Fibrella aestuarina BUZ 2: one gene and its partner. The main gene of each other region encodes a partner of the protein of the gene in region 2 in a complex. Links are inferred from orthologs where the notes say so. Each region holds a gene or a part of one and is shown on either strand. Other genes may lie near its edges. The genes, in order: mnmG and mnmE.

Region 1 (9,179 bases), 2.1 Mb from region 2 along the record:
CGTTGATGATCATCCGGCGGGCGTAGGGGTAGAATGTGCCGTTGCTGTAGTTGGCGATGATGTACTCGCAGCCGTCGATAGCTGTTTTGTATTCCCGGTTGGTCAACGCCAGATTGGTCAACTCAAATACCTTGGCGCCGGAAAGCTTCAACCGTTTGTCGACGGCTTTCTCCTGCATAAGTGCCCGGCTGAACTTTTGCTTTTGTAGAAAGTACCAGGTCAGCATGTCGTTTGTCGGGATCGACTCCGGCTCCTTTTGCACCCGGTCATAAAGCACCTGCTCAAGGATAGGCTCATCACGGGTGTTGATCACGCCCTGATAAGCGATCTGAACGGCCTCGCGCTTGTCGGGACGTTGGGCGAGCGGCAGCAGGGTCTCTACCCACCGTTTTATGTCGTTTTTAGCGCGATAGAGCGCCGCTAACTCTTCTGCCCGCAACAGTGGGTCACCCACGACCTTTTGCGCCTGCTCAAACGATTGGATGGCCCAGTTGGTCGCGCCAACGTCGGTCATCAGTTCGCCAAGCCGGGTAATTTGCAATGGGTTGGTCTTAACCGCTTCAAAAGCCGTTGAAAAGTTTTTGTTGGCCGCTACGGAATCGCCCTTTTCCTGCGCCTGACTACCCGTAAGCACCAACGCATAGGTTTTGAGGTTACCCGTAGCCTTCAACCATTTTTTCAATTGCCGGTCTGACTCGTCGCGTTTCTTGGCCCGGTCCAGGCTGGTGATGTACTTGACCACCGTTGGCCACGAGGGACCGCCCTGTTCTTCGTTTTTCTGAATATGCTTTCCGTATTCGGCGGCGGCCTTCTCATACTCCCCATTTCGAAAGTACTCATCGGCCAACCCTTGTTCGGTTTGTGCGTGCAGCCAGGGGCCAGCCAGCAGCAAGACAAGCAACAACACCTTTCCACACACCCTATTTTTCATTTTATAAATAAGTTTCTTTAAAAACGTTATTGTAGGTATTAGCCTTGTGCATATGTGAACAAGGTTTTTATCCACTAAATTCTATGCCAACTGTGAACAACCTGCTTGAGTTTTCCACACCTATCTAACAGATATTCACCGTCTTTTCCTGTTTCTATCAAGGCTTTATAAAGTTATCAACCATATCCACATTTTGGCAGGGTGTATATGTGGATAGCACCTCTCCACAATTCACATCGCTGATAACCTGTTCAGGAACGGTTGATGAAGCGCCAATTTTAAACACAGCCTGATGTGGATAAGGCCCCAATGTGAAGAACGCGCTGGTAATTCACATTTCGGGTGATGAAGCTTGAGCGTTATCCACGTATAGGCGCTACTTTTCCACCTACTTTTCCACCCAAAATCGGCTAATAATCGAGTTTTTATTGACCTTTTCCGATACAGCTTAAAAAGGCTATTGATCGCTCAGGTTGATCTCCTCCAATTCAAAGTTTTGCTTCACGTTGATCAGGCCGCCGGGATAGTAGTAGATGGGTTCGGGCTGTAGACGCTGATCGTACCGCCCGGTATCCCATTTCCCATTGTTGTTTCGGTCGATAATGAGCCGAAGCCGGTACTTGGCCGGTTTTAGGTTCTTGAACTCATAAGTGGCCGTGTTTCGTAGTGTACGTATTACCGTTTGTCGCTCATCCACCAGTTCTACAAAGAAGTTGGGCTCTTTGGTGGTAACGCGTCCGCGAAGGATACCGAAATTCTCTGGGTTAACAATTGGGTACGTTATTGTATTCACAGCGACCGTATCGCCTAGCACACTTTCGAAGGCGTCTTTTTGCCATTTGATTCGAATGAATTTTTTGGCTTTGGTCGTTACCTGCGTCTTGAGTTCGGTATCGCTCAGGCCAAGTACCGATGTATAGCTAGCCAAATTGGCGGTGCTAAGACTGTCGATCGAAAACTGCACTTGTTCATTCCGAATCGTTTTTACCGGCTTGCTGAACGAGACGGTCCACTCAAAGTTGGGCTCAACCGCATCGCTATTTGGCGGTGACACTTTTACGACGAAATCCTCCGGTTTTTCGCGTTTGCTTTTTTGCCGAAAATTGATGGTGTGCCGTAACGAATAGCGTTGCCCCAGCGAATCCTCCACCGCAAGTTGAATAGAGAGCGTATCAGTGGTCTGCTTGGTACGGAAAAATTTGACCTGGGTTGGGCTTTGCAGGAACGACGGTAGACTATCAGCTGAATTGCGAAAACGAGCAGAATAGCTGGCGATACCTTTGTTTAGATTGATGGTATAGGCGTCCGATCGGGACTCACTTCGACTAATGCGCACTGGCGATGTGTTCTGTGGAAAAAGCGTCAGTGCGACGTCATTCACGTTTTTCGTCAGGCTGATTCGCTGGCTATAGAAGCCGATCTCCTCTTTGTCCGGATTGAAAACGAAGTTGGAATTTCGATCGGTGAACGCCAGAATATCGTACTCCCCCGCTTTGATATTTTCGATGGAAAACAACCCTGATGTGTCAGTTTTGCTGTAGTAAATGGGCTTTGTGCGTTGGGCATCGAGCGTATCATTGGGTGCGTACAGACCCACCAAGGCATCTTCCACTGTGGTGCCGCTGAGGATGTTTGTCACGCGTCCACTAATGTTGAGCGAATCTAGTTGAGGCCCGGTGCTGAAGACCAACTTCAGATTAGTCGCTGGATTGCGTTCGCTCGCATCCTTGATCCCATCCGTGAAGCTGATGGTGTAGGTAGTACTGTCTTTCAGTGGTTCATTAAAGATCAGTACCACGCCGGTAGGCTTAATCCGGCTGTCGAACGTAATGCCGCTCCCAGGGGTGATGATTGTTTTCTGGCTAAAATTTTCGGCATTGATGTATTCATCAAAATACAACTCGACCTGCTTCGGCTTTACATTGGTAGCTCGCATTTTTGGAATGCTGGCAATCAGTTTAGGGGCCAGTGTGTCTTTCTTACCCCCTGGTGGTTGGGCTACCTGCGCACAGCGGCTGGCCATCACGGCGATGAAGAGTAACAAGAAAACGCCCCACAAAGAGGGCGTTCGATATTGAGCAGCAGGATGATTGAGATTAGGGTTTTCTGAATACATAAGTCAGGCTTGAGTAATTGCCGGTGCGACTAGCCGACGCATTGGATCGCCAGCCTTGTTGCAGGCTTTCAAGATAATTGGTTTTCCCGTCTCGATGCTGCGTGCTCAACATGGCTATGTAGTAGGCATCGAAACGCATGGGTAATTGTTGTTCCAGTGTAAGACCGTGCTTCCCGAGCAACGCTTTCAGGACTTTTGGCGTGAAATGGTACAGGTGTCTGGGTACGTCGTAGGCAGCCCAATTTGTCTCGTATTGCTTCGCATCAACCGATTCTGGATTAGGCACTGCGATCACCAAAGCACCTCCTGACCGTAGCGATGATGCCAAACGGGCAAGTGTACTGTGAAGATCAGGCACGTGTTCCAGCACGTGCCACAACGTAATAACGTCGAGGCTTGCAACGGCCTGTATGTCATTAAGGTCTTTTAAGACGGTCGTTTGGGTACGTTGCTCAGCGAGACGGCGAGCATCCGGGTCGGGTTCGTAACCGGTGATTGTCCAGCCTTTTTCCTGGCATTGTGCTAGGAAGGCACCCGTGCCGCAGCCATAATCAAGCATAGCCCCTACCCTACCGGCAAGCCGACGAATCAGCTTTTCTTTCTCCTGCAAGGTGTAGGAACGCACCATTCGGTACACGGTGTCCATCAGCCCTTGGCGGGTATCGTCGTGTGAAATGTAAGCGTCCGATTTGTAATACGAGCCGATAGTGTCGGGTGTAGGACGCGGGTTAGTGAAGAGCAACTGGCACTGCTCGCAGCGCTGAATCTGGAAGGGTTGCTGGCTGACCAGATGATCCTGGCAAGTAATGTATGGTGTAAATGCCCCGCCTCCACAGACGGGGCACGTGGTGAGTTCTTCCACAATCAACGACCCATGTAAACTAACAAAATGGAAATGTCGGATGGGCTGACGCCACTAATCCGGGTAGCCTGACCGATGGTGTTGGGTCGAAGCTTTTTTAGTTTTTCACGCCCTTCAAAAGACAAGGCTTTCACTTTGTCAAAGTCGAACGTACCTGGTATGTCCAGGTTTTCCCAGCGACTGAGCTTGGCCGCGTTCTCACGTTCTCTGGCCAGATAATCGTCGTACTTCACTTCGATGACCGTTTGTTCCAAAACGTCGCGTGAAAGCAAGACCGCTGCGGCTCCATCTGTTTTTTCGTAGGCCATCTCAATCAATTCCGCGATGTCGTCGGTGTCGAGTTCTGGGCGCTTAACCAGATTGTAAAGCGGTGCCTTTTCGCGAAGAGCCGACGAGTTTTTACTTTCCAGCCAGCCGTTGACTTCGTCGGGCCGAAGTTTGATGTCGCGCAGTTCTTGTCTTAGCGACTCAACTGCTGCCTGTTTAGCCCGGGTACGTTCCACCCGGTCTTCACTGGCTAAGCCGATACTGTAACCTTTTTCCGTCAGTCGCAGGTCGGCATTGTCTTGCCGCAGCAGGGTGCGGAATTCAGCGCGCGATGTGAACATGCGGTATGGCTCTTCGGTCCCTTTTGTAATCAGATCGTCGATCAACACCCCGATGTACCCTTCTGACCGGCCTACTGTGAAGGGCTTTTCTTCATGCGCATTTTGATGTGCATTGATGCCAGCCATCAAGCCTTGGCAAGCCGCTTCTTCGTAGCCCGTTGTTCCGTTAATCTGCCCGGCAAAGAAGAGATTCGCAACGATATGTGTTTCGAGTGTGGGCTTGAGTTGAGTCGGTGGGAAGAAATCATACTCGACTGCATAGCCCGGTCGGAACATTTTTGCATTCTCAAATCCGGCGATTTTCGTTAACGCCCTGTACTGTATCACCTCCGGCAATGAGGTCGAAAACCCGTTTACATAAACCTCGACCGTGTTCCAGCCTTCGGGTTCCACGAAGATCTGATGGCGATCTTTGTCTGCAAAGCGATTGATTTTGTCTTCGATTGATGGGCAATAACGCGGCCCTAAACCCTTGATTCGCCCGGTAAACATGGGCGATTGTTCGAAGCCTTCTTTCAGTACGTCATGTACACCTTGTTCGGTATAGGTGATCCAACACGACCGTTGTTTGGTCAGTGGTACAGTATCCGTGTAAGAAAATTTGCCGGGAATTTCGTCGCCCGGCTGTTCTTCCATACGGCTATAATCGAGGCTTCGGCCGTCAATTCGAGGGGGCGTTCCGGTTTTCATCCGGCCTGATTCGAAGCCTAGTTGAACTAACTGCTCCGTTAAACCAGTTGCTGACCGTTCGCCTGTACGGCCGCCACCAAACGTTTTTTCGCCGATGAACATGCGTCCGTTCAGAAATGTACCGTTGGTGAGCACAACTGTTTTGGCCATAATCTCGACACCCATTGCCGTTTTCACGCCAGTCACGCGGCCATCTTTAACGAGAATTTCGTTGACCGTATCCTGCCAAAAATCGACGTTCGGGTTTCGTTCGAGCGTATCGCGCCATTCCTGCGCAAACAGCATCCGGTCGCTTTGACAACGCGGGCTCCACATGGCAGGCCCTTTTGACCGATTCAGCATGCGAAACTGAATCATCGTTTTGTCGCTGATAATACCTGACTGTCCGCCGAGGGCATCAATCTCTCGCACGATTTGTCCTTTGGCAACTCCACCCATAGCGGGGTTACACGACATCTGTGCGATGGTTTGCATGTTCATGGTAATCAGAAGCACCGAAGAACCCATGGTTCCCGCGGCATGAGCAGCTTCACAACCGGCATGCCCTGCTCCTACTACGATGACATCGTACGTATTGAACATTGTGGAAAATCTAAAAATGTTTCACGTGGAAACTTTTCACAAAACTCACTTGGTGAGCTTTTGCAAATAACGGTTCGACTCACGCTTATAGAATAAGTTATAAGCTGGTGAAACAGTTCGCAATGCTTCAACTTGACGAGAACGATTCTGTGAGTCGGGCAACACAAACGAAGGCTGACTAACTTTCTGTTGTTTAGCCGCTTCTGCCTGACGTTTTGGATCCTCTTCTTGTTGGCGCAACGCTTTCTCCGATTCAAGCAGGCGGGTCAGGACATCTTTTTGCCGGTTGATGACCGATGGGTTTAGCCGCTTATTAACCAAATCAGTTTCGGTCTCCTCCATTTTCTTCTGCAAATCTTCGACTTGCTGAGCCTGCGATTTGCCTGCTTCGGTTCCTTTCGCCTTTTCCTGCAACTGCTTCAACATATCACGCAATGCACTTTGCTCAGCGGCCAATTGAGATAATTCCTCAGACAAAGCACGCCCCGATTTGCCACTTTGTGATAGCTGCTGCATGCGTTCATTCAGCTGTTGTTGCTGCTCACCGATGCCCGGCATTGGCTGACTACCTTTGCTTTTCCCCTTGCTTTTACCAGAGCCCGGCATTGACATAGCGTTCATCTGATCCTGCATTTGCTTGAAGGCATCATTCAACATCAAGGACAAGTTGTTAATCGACGTCATAGCCGATTGCTGACGGGCAGAGGCATAACTCAACTTACGCTCCTTCAGGAAACGTGAACTCTCATCCATGTAATAGCGCATATTGGTGAGTTCGCGCGTCACAAAAGACTGAATTTGCGGCTCGCGTTTAGCCAATGAGTTCAAGCTGTCTTCAATGACTTTGGCGTTATCCTGCAAACGGACCTGTTCCTGCGACAGCTTGAGCACCCGCGGATCTTGCAGGCTCATGCTCCGGAAATCACGCATCAGCCGCTCTTGCGAAAAGGAAAGTGAGATCAGGTTGTCGAGCAAATTGCGCAGGTCATCCAGGTTCTCCGACATGCTCTTCATGTCCATGCCTTCCATCGACTCCGACATCGACTTGGCCATATTGCGCATCGATTTCGACGTTTTCTGCTGTGATTTTGACGCGTTCTTTTGATCCTTTTTATCCAGCTCCTGCTTCGATTGCTCCATCTGCTTCTGGATTTCTGACTGCTCATTTTCCTGCTTATCGGGAGCCTGAAGTTTCTCTTTCTCGGCTTCCTGCTGCATTTTCTCGAGCTGTTCCATCAGCTTTTTAAAGTCCTCCTCTGCCTTCTGTTGCTCTTGCTTCTGCTTCTCCAAGTCGGCCGGATCTTTCTTTGCTTCCTCCTTCGCGTTTTGCTCAGCCAGTTTATCCTGCTTATCGGCCTGCTGTTCAAGTTGTTTGATCGCGTTCTCAAACTTCTGATTCTGTTGCATCTGCTTGAACATCTTGAGGGCACGGTCAAGCTCTTTTTCGAGGTTGCGTTCCTTCCGATTCAATTTGTTCATTAACTCCGAAGCGCGCTCGTCCTGCTTTTTCTCCATCATCTGCTTAAGCTCTTCGTATAGCTTTTTCGATTCAGGGTCAACCATGTTTTCCAGCAACTTCTGCAACTGTTCCATCTTCTGCTTCAGGCTTTCCTGTTGCTGTGGATTCATGCGTTGCTGCGTATCCTGCGTTTTCTGGAATTGCTGCTGTAGCTTTTCAATCTCTTGCATCAACTCCTCACGTTTCTGAAGAATATCCTGTAGCTGCTTTTTGTCCTGAAAATCAGACGATTTCTTCGTGCGAAGCCGCTCTTCCAACTCGTTCAATTCTTTCTTGATCTGTTGAGCTGTGTTGAGCGCCTCCTGCATCTGTTGCTCTGTTTTTTCGGCAGACTGATCAACCTGTTTTTGCAACTGATCGACTGAAGGCACGGCGAAGGTCATAACGGCCGAACGGGTCGTTTTAGGACCATGTACGCCGTCATTATCGGCCACCTGCACGTAGTAATCAATCTTGTCGCTAGGCTGAAGCTTCAGGCTATCTAATGCCCAGTTGTAAACGTAATTCTGCGACGTGGTGCCTGTATTGATCGAGATAGGCCGTGTAAACGTCTGCTTCGCGGGTGAACCTGCCCGCGTAACCGTAGCGACTAATTTCAAATTCGAGAAGCCATAGTCGTCGGTAATAAGGCCGTAAAGCCCAATAAAATTGTAGGCAACGGAATCCTGCGTTTTCTGCAAACTGATCTGTGGATACCGATCCGGGATAACTTGAATCGCATAGGTCAGGTCTCCCCCATTACGGGCGTGGCTGTTCATCAGGTTCAGCGAATACGTACCTGACTGAGTGGCACGGTGCGTAAGCCCGAACGCATTAGTCTCCGTTTCCTGAGCGCGCACCGTGTTACCTGGTACGAAACGTACCGCCAACGAGTCGGCATGATCGGCCAGGAACTTCCAACGGATCGACGTGCCTTCCGGCACCAACAGATTGCCAACGTTCGACAGTTGTTCAGCGGGTTTGCCCAGATAGGCTGGGTACGTTAAGAAAACGTCAAACGACAAGACCGACGGCCGGTCAAGCAGTTCGAGTTCGTAGCTGGGTGAGCTGAATCCAGCGGCTTCCAGTTTGAAGTCAAGATCACGCTGTACGTTGTCGAACGTGTAGGCATATGTGTTCTTACCAACGTTGTCGAGCTTGAAGCGCGTGTCATTTAAGAGCAGATAAACCGTCTGCGGGATAGCGTCGCCTTCCAAATGAAGCTTTAATGTAAAATCTTCGTTCCGAAATGCCTGAAGCCGTTTTGAGTCGAGCACAAACTGAAAAGGTGCCTCTTCAACAAACTCGCGGTTATACTGAACCAACCGCGTCGAACTCTTTGTAAAGAAGGCTGGGTACACCAATAAGATGCCACCGATGATCAGAGCGGGGGCCAACGCAAACTTTAAGAAGCGCTGATTCTTGTTGAGCTGAATAGCCGACGAAAACCGGGTAATCAACAGCTGACTCGATCGCTGCTCGATACTGGCCCGCAGCAGATCGCTTTGATCATTGGTCAACTGCCGTAGCTGAAGTGTGTTCAGCAGCTTGTCGCCAATCTCGGGAAAAAACTGCCCGATCTGTTGGGCCGCTACTTCGTCGGAGATTGGTTTACGTAGCCCATACAAGCCCAACAGCGGCTGAATGATATAGCCGTAAGCACCAGCCAGAAAAAGGCCTACGAAGCCAAAAAACAGCGTAGCGCGAACGGGCGTACTGAAGCGCCCGTAGTATTCCAGGGTGTTAATAAGCAGGTACGTTGCCAGCAGTAAGCCGACGAAAAGCAGGGAGCCTTTGATCAGCTTATTCTGAAAGTACCGACGTTTATATTCGTCGATCTGCTGCATAATCGCAGCAAAAGATGAAGTAGCCATAGTTTGTTAGGCAAACTG
Region 2 (9,152 bases):
CCCGGCGTAACCTGCTGGCCGCCGATACACTCGTGCAGATTGCCCGCGCCCGGCTCGACAAAGGCCAAATCGAACCCCTCGAATACAACCGCATCCGGCAGGTGCAGCTCACGACCGCCGACGTGCTGTCACAGAATCAGTTAAGCTATGGTCGTAATCTGGCGCAGTTAAAGCTGCTGCTGGGTCTGGCCCCGACCGACAGCCTGCTGTTAACCGACGACTTGTTGAAAGCTTCCCAAGCGCCTGGCCCACTCCCCGACGCTACCTCCCTCGACCGACCGCAGCTCAGCATGCGCCGCGCTCAACTCGACCTGGCCCGGAGGCAGATCGGCCGGGAACAACTGGCGTTCTGGCCTACACTGGCTGCCTACGGGCGCTACTCGCAGCAGGCGCAGCGCGATCAGTTCAATTTTCTGAATGTGTCGCAGCGGTGGTTCGAGATTGGCGTGGTGGGTGTGCAGTTCAATCTGCCGCTCTACACGGGTGGCCTGCGACAGGGTAACCTGGCTCGGGCGCGGCTGCTAGTGCAACTGGCCGAATCGCAATTGGCCTACGAGCAGCACCGTCAGCAAACCGATACCGACGATATCCGGCAGGCGTATGATCAGGCCTTGCGCTCGCTCGAACTGAACCGGCAAAATGACGAACTAAGCCGCCAGAATGTACAGATCGCCCTTGTCAAATACCGGTCGGGGCTGTTTGCCTATGACCAGTATCTGAACGTGTTTAACGAAACCTTGACGGCACAAAATCGCTACCTGAATGCGCTCTCGACCCTGTTTATTAACCAGACCCTCTGGCAGATTCGGTTTGGGCAGTAAGCCCCACCTGATCACGCATGGGTTTGTCTTTTTGGCGTTGTTGTCCGGCTGTCAACCTCGTCAGGAAACCACCCGCCCGGCCTACAACGACCTTACCGAAGCGGTGTATGCTTCGGGTAATGTGTTGCCCCGCGATGAATACATCCTGCGGGCCGACGCCGACGGGACGCTGCAACAGCGGCTGGTGAACGAAGGGGATACCGTGCGGAAAGGCCAGCTCCTGTTTGTGCTCGAAAGCGCCACCGAAGAAGCCCGTCGGCAGGCCGCCGCGGCGGTACTGCGGCAGTCGCAGGCCAATTTGCAACGCGATTCACCAGTGCTGGCCGAACTGGAAAATGGGGTACACAACGCCCGTACCCGGCTGCGTAACGATTCGGTCAACTACGTTCGGTTTCGTGAATTATACGCCCAGAACGCTACCTCCCGCGCCGAACTCGAACGGGCCGAGCTGAACTACACGCTGGCGCAAAATACCTTGCGGGCCCAGCAGAATACGCTGCAACGTACCCGGAACCAACTGGGCGTCGACGTGGCCAACAGCCGGAGCCAACTGGTGACGACTGAAGTGGCAGGCCAGAATACCCGTATCCGCAGTTTCGTGGACGGCAAGGTATACGAGGTCTACAAAGACCCCGGCGAACTGGTTCGGCCCGGCGATCAACTGGCCCTGCTGGGCAGTGGTCGCCGCCTGTATGCCCAATTGTCGGTCGATGAAAGTGATTTCGGACGGCTACGGGCCGGTCAGGAGGTGCTCTTGAAAACCGATGCCTACGGCGACCGCGTGTTTAAGGCCCGCGTGACGAAGGTGTATCCCAAGCTAAACCGCGCGGATCAATCGTTTCGGGTCGATGCCGAATTCTCCGACGGGCAGCCCGACGCCTATTACGGACTAACGCTGGAAGCGAATATCATCATCAACCAGCATCGGCGCGTGCTGACCATTCCGAAAACCTACGTGGTCGGTACCGACAGTGTCTGGATCGACCAGGCCGGAAAACCGCAGAAAATCCGCTTCCGAAAAGGCGCCGAAAACTTTGATCTAGTCGAAGTGAAAGGCGGCCTGACGGAGAACACGACACTGATTAGTAAAGAGTGAAAGAGCGAATGAGTGCAAAGGCCTCCGCAGGTACGTTCCGGGTATTGCTATCACTCATTCACTCTTCCGCCCATTCACTCATTCGCTCCCTATGAATCTTCGCATTGCTGCTCAAATCGCCCAAACGCATCTGCTGGCCAAAAAACGGCAGACGCTCATCGCCATGCTGGGCGTGACGTTTGGCATTGCCATGTTCATCACCATGATTTCGTTCATGCAGGGCGTCAACCAGTTTCTGGAAGACTCGGCCCTCGACGCCAGCCCGCACATTCGGCTATACAACGAAGTCAATACCCAGCGACCCAGCCTGATCGATCAGCTGCGCCCCGGTGGCTTCAACGTCACCCACCACCAGAAACCAAAAAACGAACTGGCACGCATCAAAAACGGGCTGACCATCGCCAACCGCATCGAGCGCCAAAGCGGGGTGCTGGGTGTTTCGCCGCAGGTGGCGACGCAGGCCTTCTACAACAATGGCCCCATCCAGCTATCGGGCACGATTTCGGGCGTCGACATTGCGCGCGAAGACCGGCTGTATGGCCTGAAAAGCCGACTGAAATCGGGGAGCGTCAACGCCCTGCGCAGTAACCCCGACGGGCTGATTATGGGCACCACGCTGGCCCGCAAGCTGAATGTCGTGACCGGCGATAAGGTGACCGTGACAACGCCTACCGGCACCACGCGGGTGTTGCGGGTGGTGGGTACGTTCGGCTTTGGCATTGGTACCATCGACAACACGAAAAGCTACGCCAACCTGCCCACTGTGCAGGAACTGCTCGGCAAAGATCCCAGCTACATCACCGATATCCACGTGAAGATGCTCGATCCCATGCAGGCCATTCCGCTCGGTCGGCGGCTGCAAACGCAGTATGGGTATCACGCCGAAGACTGGGCTACAGCCAACGCCGCCATTCTGGCGGGCGAAAAAATCAGGAACATGCTCACCTACGTGGTGTCGATCACCCTGCTGGTGGTGGCGGGTTTCGGCATCTACAACATCATGAACATGACCGTCGTCAACAAAATCAAAGACATTGCGATTCTAAAGGCGACCGGCTTCGAGGGACACGATATTGTGGCTATTTTTCTGCTTCAGGCCCTGTTTATTGGGCTGTCGGGCGGGCTGCTGGGGCTGGGTATCGGCTTTTGCCTCAGCTACCTGCTGTCGATTACGCCGTTCGACGCGGGCGATTTTCTAAGCATGAAAACGTTCCCGGTTATTTTCGAGCCGAAGTACTACATCAACGGCCTGCTGTTTGGTATCATCACCACCGTGCTGGCAGGTTATTTCCCCTCCCGCAAAGCCGCCAAAGTAGACCCGGTGGCAATTCTCCGCGGATAGAAATGGGGAATTGATGAATGATAAGTGATGAATGAGGAATAAACGGATGAGTAATGAAAAAGGAACAGCGTGATCCACTCCGAGAGAAGACAATGAACATGGCTATCCGTGTTGTCAATTTAGCTCGGTATCTCAAAGAGACAAAGGCTGAACATGTGCTGAGTAAGCAAGTGTTGCGAGCTGGTACGAATCCGGGGGCGATGGTTTGTGAAGCAGCCAACGCTGAGACCGGACAGGATTTTGTGCATAAGCTAGGGGTTGCGCAAAAAGAAACAGCCGAAACGTTGTATTGGCTCGAACTCTTGTTTCGGACGAGCTACCTGTCAGCAAGTGAGTATGAGTCGATTCGCAGTGATGCGGAAGAGGTGATGCGGTTGCTCCGAAGCTCTATACTTACCAAAAAGAAGCGTATGGCTACAGGAAAGCCGTGATGTCGCCACGAAAGCCAGCATTCATCATTTATCATTCATCGCTCATCATTTTAAAGATGGTTCTCTCGGCCCGGCATCTGAATAAGTACTTCTATGATCCCGAGAAGTTTCGGGTGTTGAACGACATTACGTTTGATATACAACAGGGTGAGTTTGTCTCGATCGTAGGCAAATCGGGTTGTGGCAAATCGACGCTGCTGTACCTGCTCTCAACGATGGATACCGACTACGAGGGGCAGATTGAATTGGCCGGTACGTTGCTGACCGGCCGTAGCCAGGATTTTCTGGCGCATTTCCGGAACGAACACCTGGGCTTCGTGTTTCAATTTCATTTTCTACTACCCGAATTCACCGCCCTGCAAAACGTGATGCTGCCCGCCCTGAAACTGGGCAAATACACGGCAGGTGAGATCGAAGAACGGGCTATGCAGAAACTCCGGCTGGTGGGCATGGCTGATTACGCCCGTAAACCAACCAGCAAGCTATCGGGTGGGCAGCAGCAGCGGGTGGCTATTGCCCGCGCGATGGTCAACGACCCTACCATCATCATGGGCGACGAACCCACCGGTAACCTGGACAAGGCTAATACGAATAATGTATTCGGTATTTTTCGTGATCTGGCCGCCCAGGGGCAGACCATCATTGCCGTTACGCACGACCCCGACTTTGCGGCCGGCACAGACCGGATTATCGAGATGTCAGACGGGCAGATTGTAAAAGCATAGGCCGATTGAGTTACCGAATTTATTTGATCGATAAAATATTTTTTACAAATAGTTATAAATACAAACATCCGTACTGCGCGCAACACCGTTAGTATAGTCAACTGCACGTCGTAAGTACGTGGTTACAAAAGACTTACTTAAAAGTCCCTATAAAAAAGTAAGTAAAAAGCGATGAAGATGTGACCATGTGTTAGGGGCAAAGTCTAAGGATTATCACTACGTATAATGCGCTAAAATTACCATGAAACTCACGCGTTCTTATCCTGCTAACACCTTTACGCACTCGTTTGATTGGGTAAATACACTTACCTGGAGTGTCGTTGCACTGATCGCCACAGTTCTAAGCAGTTCACTCATCCTTTTGGTCACTAGCGTCATCTTTGGCTGATCGGTGCTGAGTGTAAAGTGAGTCGCTGATTAATTGCTACTTGCCAATGCAAAACCGGCTGAAAATTGAGTCGAGCAGATCGTCGGTAGTCACTTCGCCGGTGAGCTCGCCCAACTCGCGCAGGGCCACGCGCAGATCCATCGCCAGCCAATCGGCCGACGTACCTGCGTCGAGTGCGCTCAGGGCGCGGGCAATGGCTTCATCGGTGGCCAGCAAGTGCTGCAAATGACGTGCGTTCGTCACGACCGCGCTACCCGTCTGCATGGCGGTATTGCCCCGTGCCTGTGCCGATAGAGCCACTTTCAGCGCGTCGATCTGTGCATCTTTGGCCGATATCCACAAAACAGGCTGATTGTCGCTCAACGCCTGCCGGTTGGCATCCGACGTTGCGTCGGCTTTGTTGCCAACCAGCACATACGGTTTGCCCGACCTGTTCAGCTCGGCTACCATGTCCTGTAATTCATCGGGTGTGGTGGTGCTACCATCGAACAGGTAGACGACCAGCGCGGCTTTCTCGATCTGCTGCCGGGTACGTTCCACGCCAATTGCTTCGATCGTATCGGTGGTGTCGCGGAGGCCCGCCGTGTCGATCAGCCGGAACCGGATGCCGTCGATGAAAAGTTCGTCCTCGATGACGTCGCGGGTGGTGCCGGGAATGTCGGAAACAATCGCCTTTTCTTCGTTCAACAACGCGTTGAGCAGCGTCGATTTGCCCGCGTTGGGTTTGCCGACGATCACCGTCGGAACGCCGTTCTTGATGACGTTACCCGCCGAGAACGACTCGATCAGCGGCTGAACAACTGCCCGGATAGCCTGCATCAGTTGCCGGAGCTGATCGCGCTTGGCAAACTCGACGTCTTCTTCGCCGAAATCCAGTTCCAGCTCAACCAGCGCTACAAAGTCGATCAGTTGCTGGCGCAGGTCTTTCAACTGCTTTGAAAAACCACCCCGTAGCTGACTCAGCGCCGCCCGATGGCTCGCCGCCGAGTCGGCCGCAATCACGTCGGCTACGGCTTCGGCCTGCACCAGGTCGAACTGCCCATTCAGGAAGGCGCGTTGGGTAAACTCGCCGGGTTTGGCCAGCCGGGCGCCCGCCTGCGTGAGCTCGGTCAGGATCTGCCGGATGATGTATTCCGAGCCGTGGCACGAAATCTCGACCACATCTTCTTTGGTAAAGGAACTTGGGCTGCGGAACACCGTGACGAGCACTTCGTCGATCAGTAGGCCGGCTGCCGTACGAAACGTGCCGAAATGGGCCGTATGGCTTGGTTGCTGCGTGAGGTCTTTGCCCCGAAACAGCCGGGCCGTCAGGTCAATAGCGCCGTCGCCCGACACGCGCACGACGGCGATAGCCCCAATGCCGGGGGCCGTAGCCAGCGCCGCAATAGGTTCGAGTTGGTGGATCAAAATAAGTTTTAGGTTCAACGTCCAATGTCCAAGGTTGTACGTCACGTCATAGTAGACGTTGCACATTGGACGTTGGACCTCACACTGTTTTTGGTATCAGTTTGGGGAAGATAGGAAGTCGGTTGACCACTCCCACCAGCGACTCTTCGACCGGTACGTTGGGGATGCCCAGCGCGTCGGCATGATCGGAGCCGAGGAAAAAACGCATTTGAGCGGCCGCGAGGTTCCGCGTCGACGGGTTACCGCTGATTGTTGCGATGGCATCGAGCAGCGCTTTGGTCAGGCCCCGCCCCGCCTCTGAGGCGGCAAACTGCCGCCGCGCAATGAGCTTGTCGAGGTGAAAGGCCTCGCGCAAGTTGCGGGGGAGGAGTTCGTCAGATACCCCGTTGATAAAGCCGATTACGTTGATGTGGTGCAAATAATCTTCCTCGTCGGCCTCGGTCATGGGTACGCCCATTTTGCGCAGCCCCCGCAGCACGATGTAGCTGAAGGCGCCCATCGTGCCGACCATGTCTTCCTGGCAGACCGGTACGCCCCAGGCCTCGTTCCAGCGCGGCACGCCGTTGGTATTAGCCTGATAGGCGTACCAGCGGGCAGCGGCGTGGATTAGTCTGATTTTCAGGGTGTAGGCCACGGCTTTGGGGGGCGCATTGTGGGTTGAAGGGCGCAGCCAGTTTTTGGGTTCATTGACCGCAAAAACCCACTCGCCCGTTTCCTGAAGGCGGCGCGGTGTGTCGGTCTTGATGCGTTCGGTGAGCCAGAGCAACTGAATGCCGTTGGCACCCAGGTACGTGTAGGGTAGCGACAACGTACCCAGCGCAAGGCCAATGGCACCGGCATGTCGCTGAAAAAACGCCATGCCCCGCTGCATGCGCTTCCCGTCGGCCCAAGCGGGCAGGTGTGCGTAATCGACAAAAAATTGCCGCACGGCCTCGGGTTGATCAGCTGTGTCAACGGTATCAGTATTAGCCAGCCAGCGCATCAACTGCCCCACGGCCGGGTGGTGCCCCTGCGCGGCTACGGCGGCAATAACGGCATCGGCGGGTGGGTCGCCCTGCAACCGGGCATTAGCCAGTTGGGCATCCGTAAAAACGCGGGTCGGTTTGATGGCGATCATACCGGTACAACAACGCGAACGGTGGATGGGTTGCCGTTCCTACAGGTTGATTTGCAGGCCATCGTAGCCGAGCCGCACGCCCTCGGGGAGGGTCTGGTTGACCTCGCGGTGCAGGCCCATCTGATGGCTGATGTGTGTCAGGTACGTTCGTTCGGGCTGTATCCGTTCCACCAGAGCCAGCGCCTCGGCCAGCGTGAAATGCGACAGGTGTGGTTCGAGCCGAAGGGCGTCGAGCATCAGCACCCGAGTGCCGCGCACTTTCTCCAGCTCGCTGTCGCTGATGTAATTAAGGTCAGTCAGGTACGTAAAATCGCCGATGCGGAAACCGAAAACCGGCAGTTTGTGGTGCATCACCTCGATGGGTAGAATCGGGACACCCTGCACCTCGAACGGCTCATTGCGGATCACGTGGGTAGTGATGCGGGGAACGCCGGGATACCTGAATTCGGCAAAGATGTAGGCAAACTCGCGCTCCAGCTGCTGCAACACACTCTCCCGGGCATAGATGGGCATATCCTGCCCCGACCGGAAGTTGTAGGCCCGCACCTCGTCGAGACCGGCGGTGTGGTCTTTGTGTTCGTGCGTGAAAAGAACGGCGTCGAGGGTCAGCAGGCCCAGGCGCAGCACCTGCTGCCGAAAATCAGGCCCGGTATCGATCACGAAGCTTTTCCCTGCTACGGCAATATGAACCGACGTGCGGAGTCGTTTGTCGCGAAAGTCGACCGACCGACACACGGGACACTGACAGCCGATCAGCGGAACACCCGATGACGTGCCCGTGCCGAGGAGGGTGATGCGCATAAAGAGTGAAAGTGTGAAAGAGCGAAAGAGCGAAAGACGTCAGGCAGCACTCTTTCACTCTTTCTTCTTTCACTCTTTATTTATCAGTTAGGTGGTTGACGACTTCAACAAGGCGGTCAAAATTGAGCGGTTTCACCAGCACATCGTTGAAACCGGCTGCCTTGAACTCTTCCTCGGTGTAGTTGCGGGCGTTGCCAGTGATGGCGACAACGGGGATATTCGCCTTCGTTTGGTCGCTAAGGGCACGTACCTGCCGAACGCACTCCATGCCATCCATAACGGGCATGTTGATGTCGAGCAGCAGAATCGAGAAGTCCTCTTTGTCAAGAATTTGCATGACCTGCTCCCCATTCTTTACCGCCGTGATGTCGTAGTTCTGAAACTCCAGAATTTTGCGGGCCAGGTTTTGAATAACGGAACTGTCTTCGGCGATCAGGACGCGCTTCGAGGATGCCATACGGGTAAAAAGGTCTGTTTTAGGTCGGTGAAATTAACGCAAAAAGACCAACCACCGCCACCCCAGTTTAAAATCAGCGGGATAAATTTTCGCTACACGGGTAGCTATTGCGGCGTGCTTTGGCTAACTTTATCTGGCTTGCCTATCGTATTTATCGGTTTTATCTGTGGGCAACAAACAACGGGTGAAACCGGCCTCTTTGTGTAATCAACGACTATGAAACTAACTGGGCCTCAGGGTAATTTTGAACTGAATATACTCGACTATGAGTATAGTGATTCGGCTGATTTTCTGGATCGTAATTGGTTAATCGTCAGTTTGGTAACAAAGGAGGGCGAGCAGCAATCGACCCGTACGCTAACGTTTCTGTCGACCTGGGAATTGGAAATGCTCCACGACTGGATGCAATCGGTGATCGACAACGCCGAACTGGCTCCCAAGTTGACCTTCATTGAACCTACGCTAAGTTTTTGCAATCTGTCGGACGGGAAGGAACATTACGTGTTCCGCATTCGCATGAGCGACAACGCCACCCCTGCCTGGCACGACGACGATACCCGGCCCTAT

The links.
Region 1: the proteins of mnmE (region 2) and mnmG are in contact, whole or in part, in a solved structure (PDB 9HIP), measured with the Escherichia coli proteins. The link is inferred for Fibrella aestuarina BUZ 2 from one-to-one orthologs.

The regions. Positions count from the first base shown.
Region 1 is NC_020054.1:593,331-602,509, reverse strand. What follows is about bases 3,351-6,340. They hold mnmG (tRNA uridine-5-carboxymethylaminomethyl(34) synthesis enzyme MnmG), read right to left. Parts: upstream 5,790-6,340; coding sequence 3,912-5,789; downstream 3,351-3,911. Other genes in these bases: FAES_RS02290 (DUF4175 family protein), read right to left, coding at 5,835-6,340; FAES_RS02300 (class I SAM-dependent methyltransferase), read right to left, coding at 3,351-3,909. Outside these bases: FAES_RS02310 (tetratricopeptide repeat protein), read right to left, coding at 1-931; FAES_RS02305 (Ig-like domain-containing domain), read right to left, coding at 1,389-3,047; more of FAES_RS02300, read right to left, coding at 3,028-3,350; more of FAES_RS02290, read right to left, coding at 6,341-9,161; FAES_RS02285 (hypothetical protein), read right to left, coding at 9,168-9,179. UniProt on the Escherichia coli protein: NAD-binding protein involved in the addition of a carboxymethylaminomethyl (cmnm) group at the wobble position (U34) of certain tRNAs, forming tRNA-cmnm(5)s(2)U34.
Region 2 is NC_020054.1:2,731,434-2,740,585, forward strand. The notes cover bases 4,024-6,986. They hold mnmE (tRNA uridine-5-carboxymethylaminomethyl(34) synthesis GTPase MnmE), read right to left. Parts: upstream 6,208-6,986; coding sequence 4,840-6,207; downstream 4,024-4,839. Other genes in these bases: FAES_RS11175 (ABC transporter ATP-binding protein), read left to right, coding at 4,024-4,415; FAES_RS11185 (oxygenase MpaB family protein), read right to left, coding at 6,290-6,986. Outside these bases: FAES_RS11155 (TolC family protein), read left to right, coding at 1-821; FAES_RS11160 (efflux RND transporter periplasmic adaptor subunit), read left to right, coding at 763-1,917; FAES_RS11165 (ABC transporter permease), read left to right, coding at 2,009-3,259; FAES_RS11170 (four helix bundle protein), read left to right, coding at 3,313-3,690; more of FAES_RS11175, read left to right, coding at 3,747-4,023; more of FAES_RS11185, read right to left, coding at 6,987-7,327; FAES_RS11190 (MBL fold metallo-hydrolase), read right to left, coding at 7,367-8,128; FAES_RS11195 (response regulator), read right to left, coding at 8,205-8,585; FAES_RS11200 (WapI family immunity protein), read left to right, coding at 8,802-9,152. UniProt on the Escherichia coli protein: Exhibits a very high intrinsic GTPase hydrolysis rate. Involved in the addition of a carboxymethylaminomethyl (cmnm) group at the wobble position (U34) of certain tRNAs, forming tRNA-cmnm(5)s(2)U34.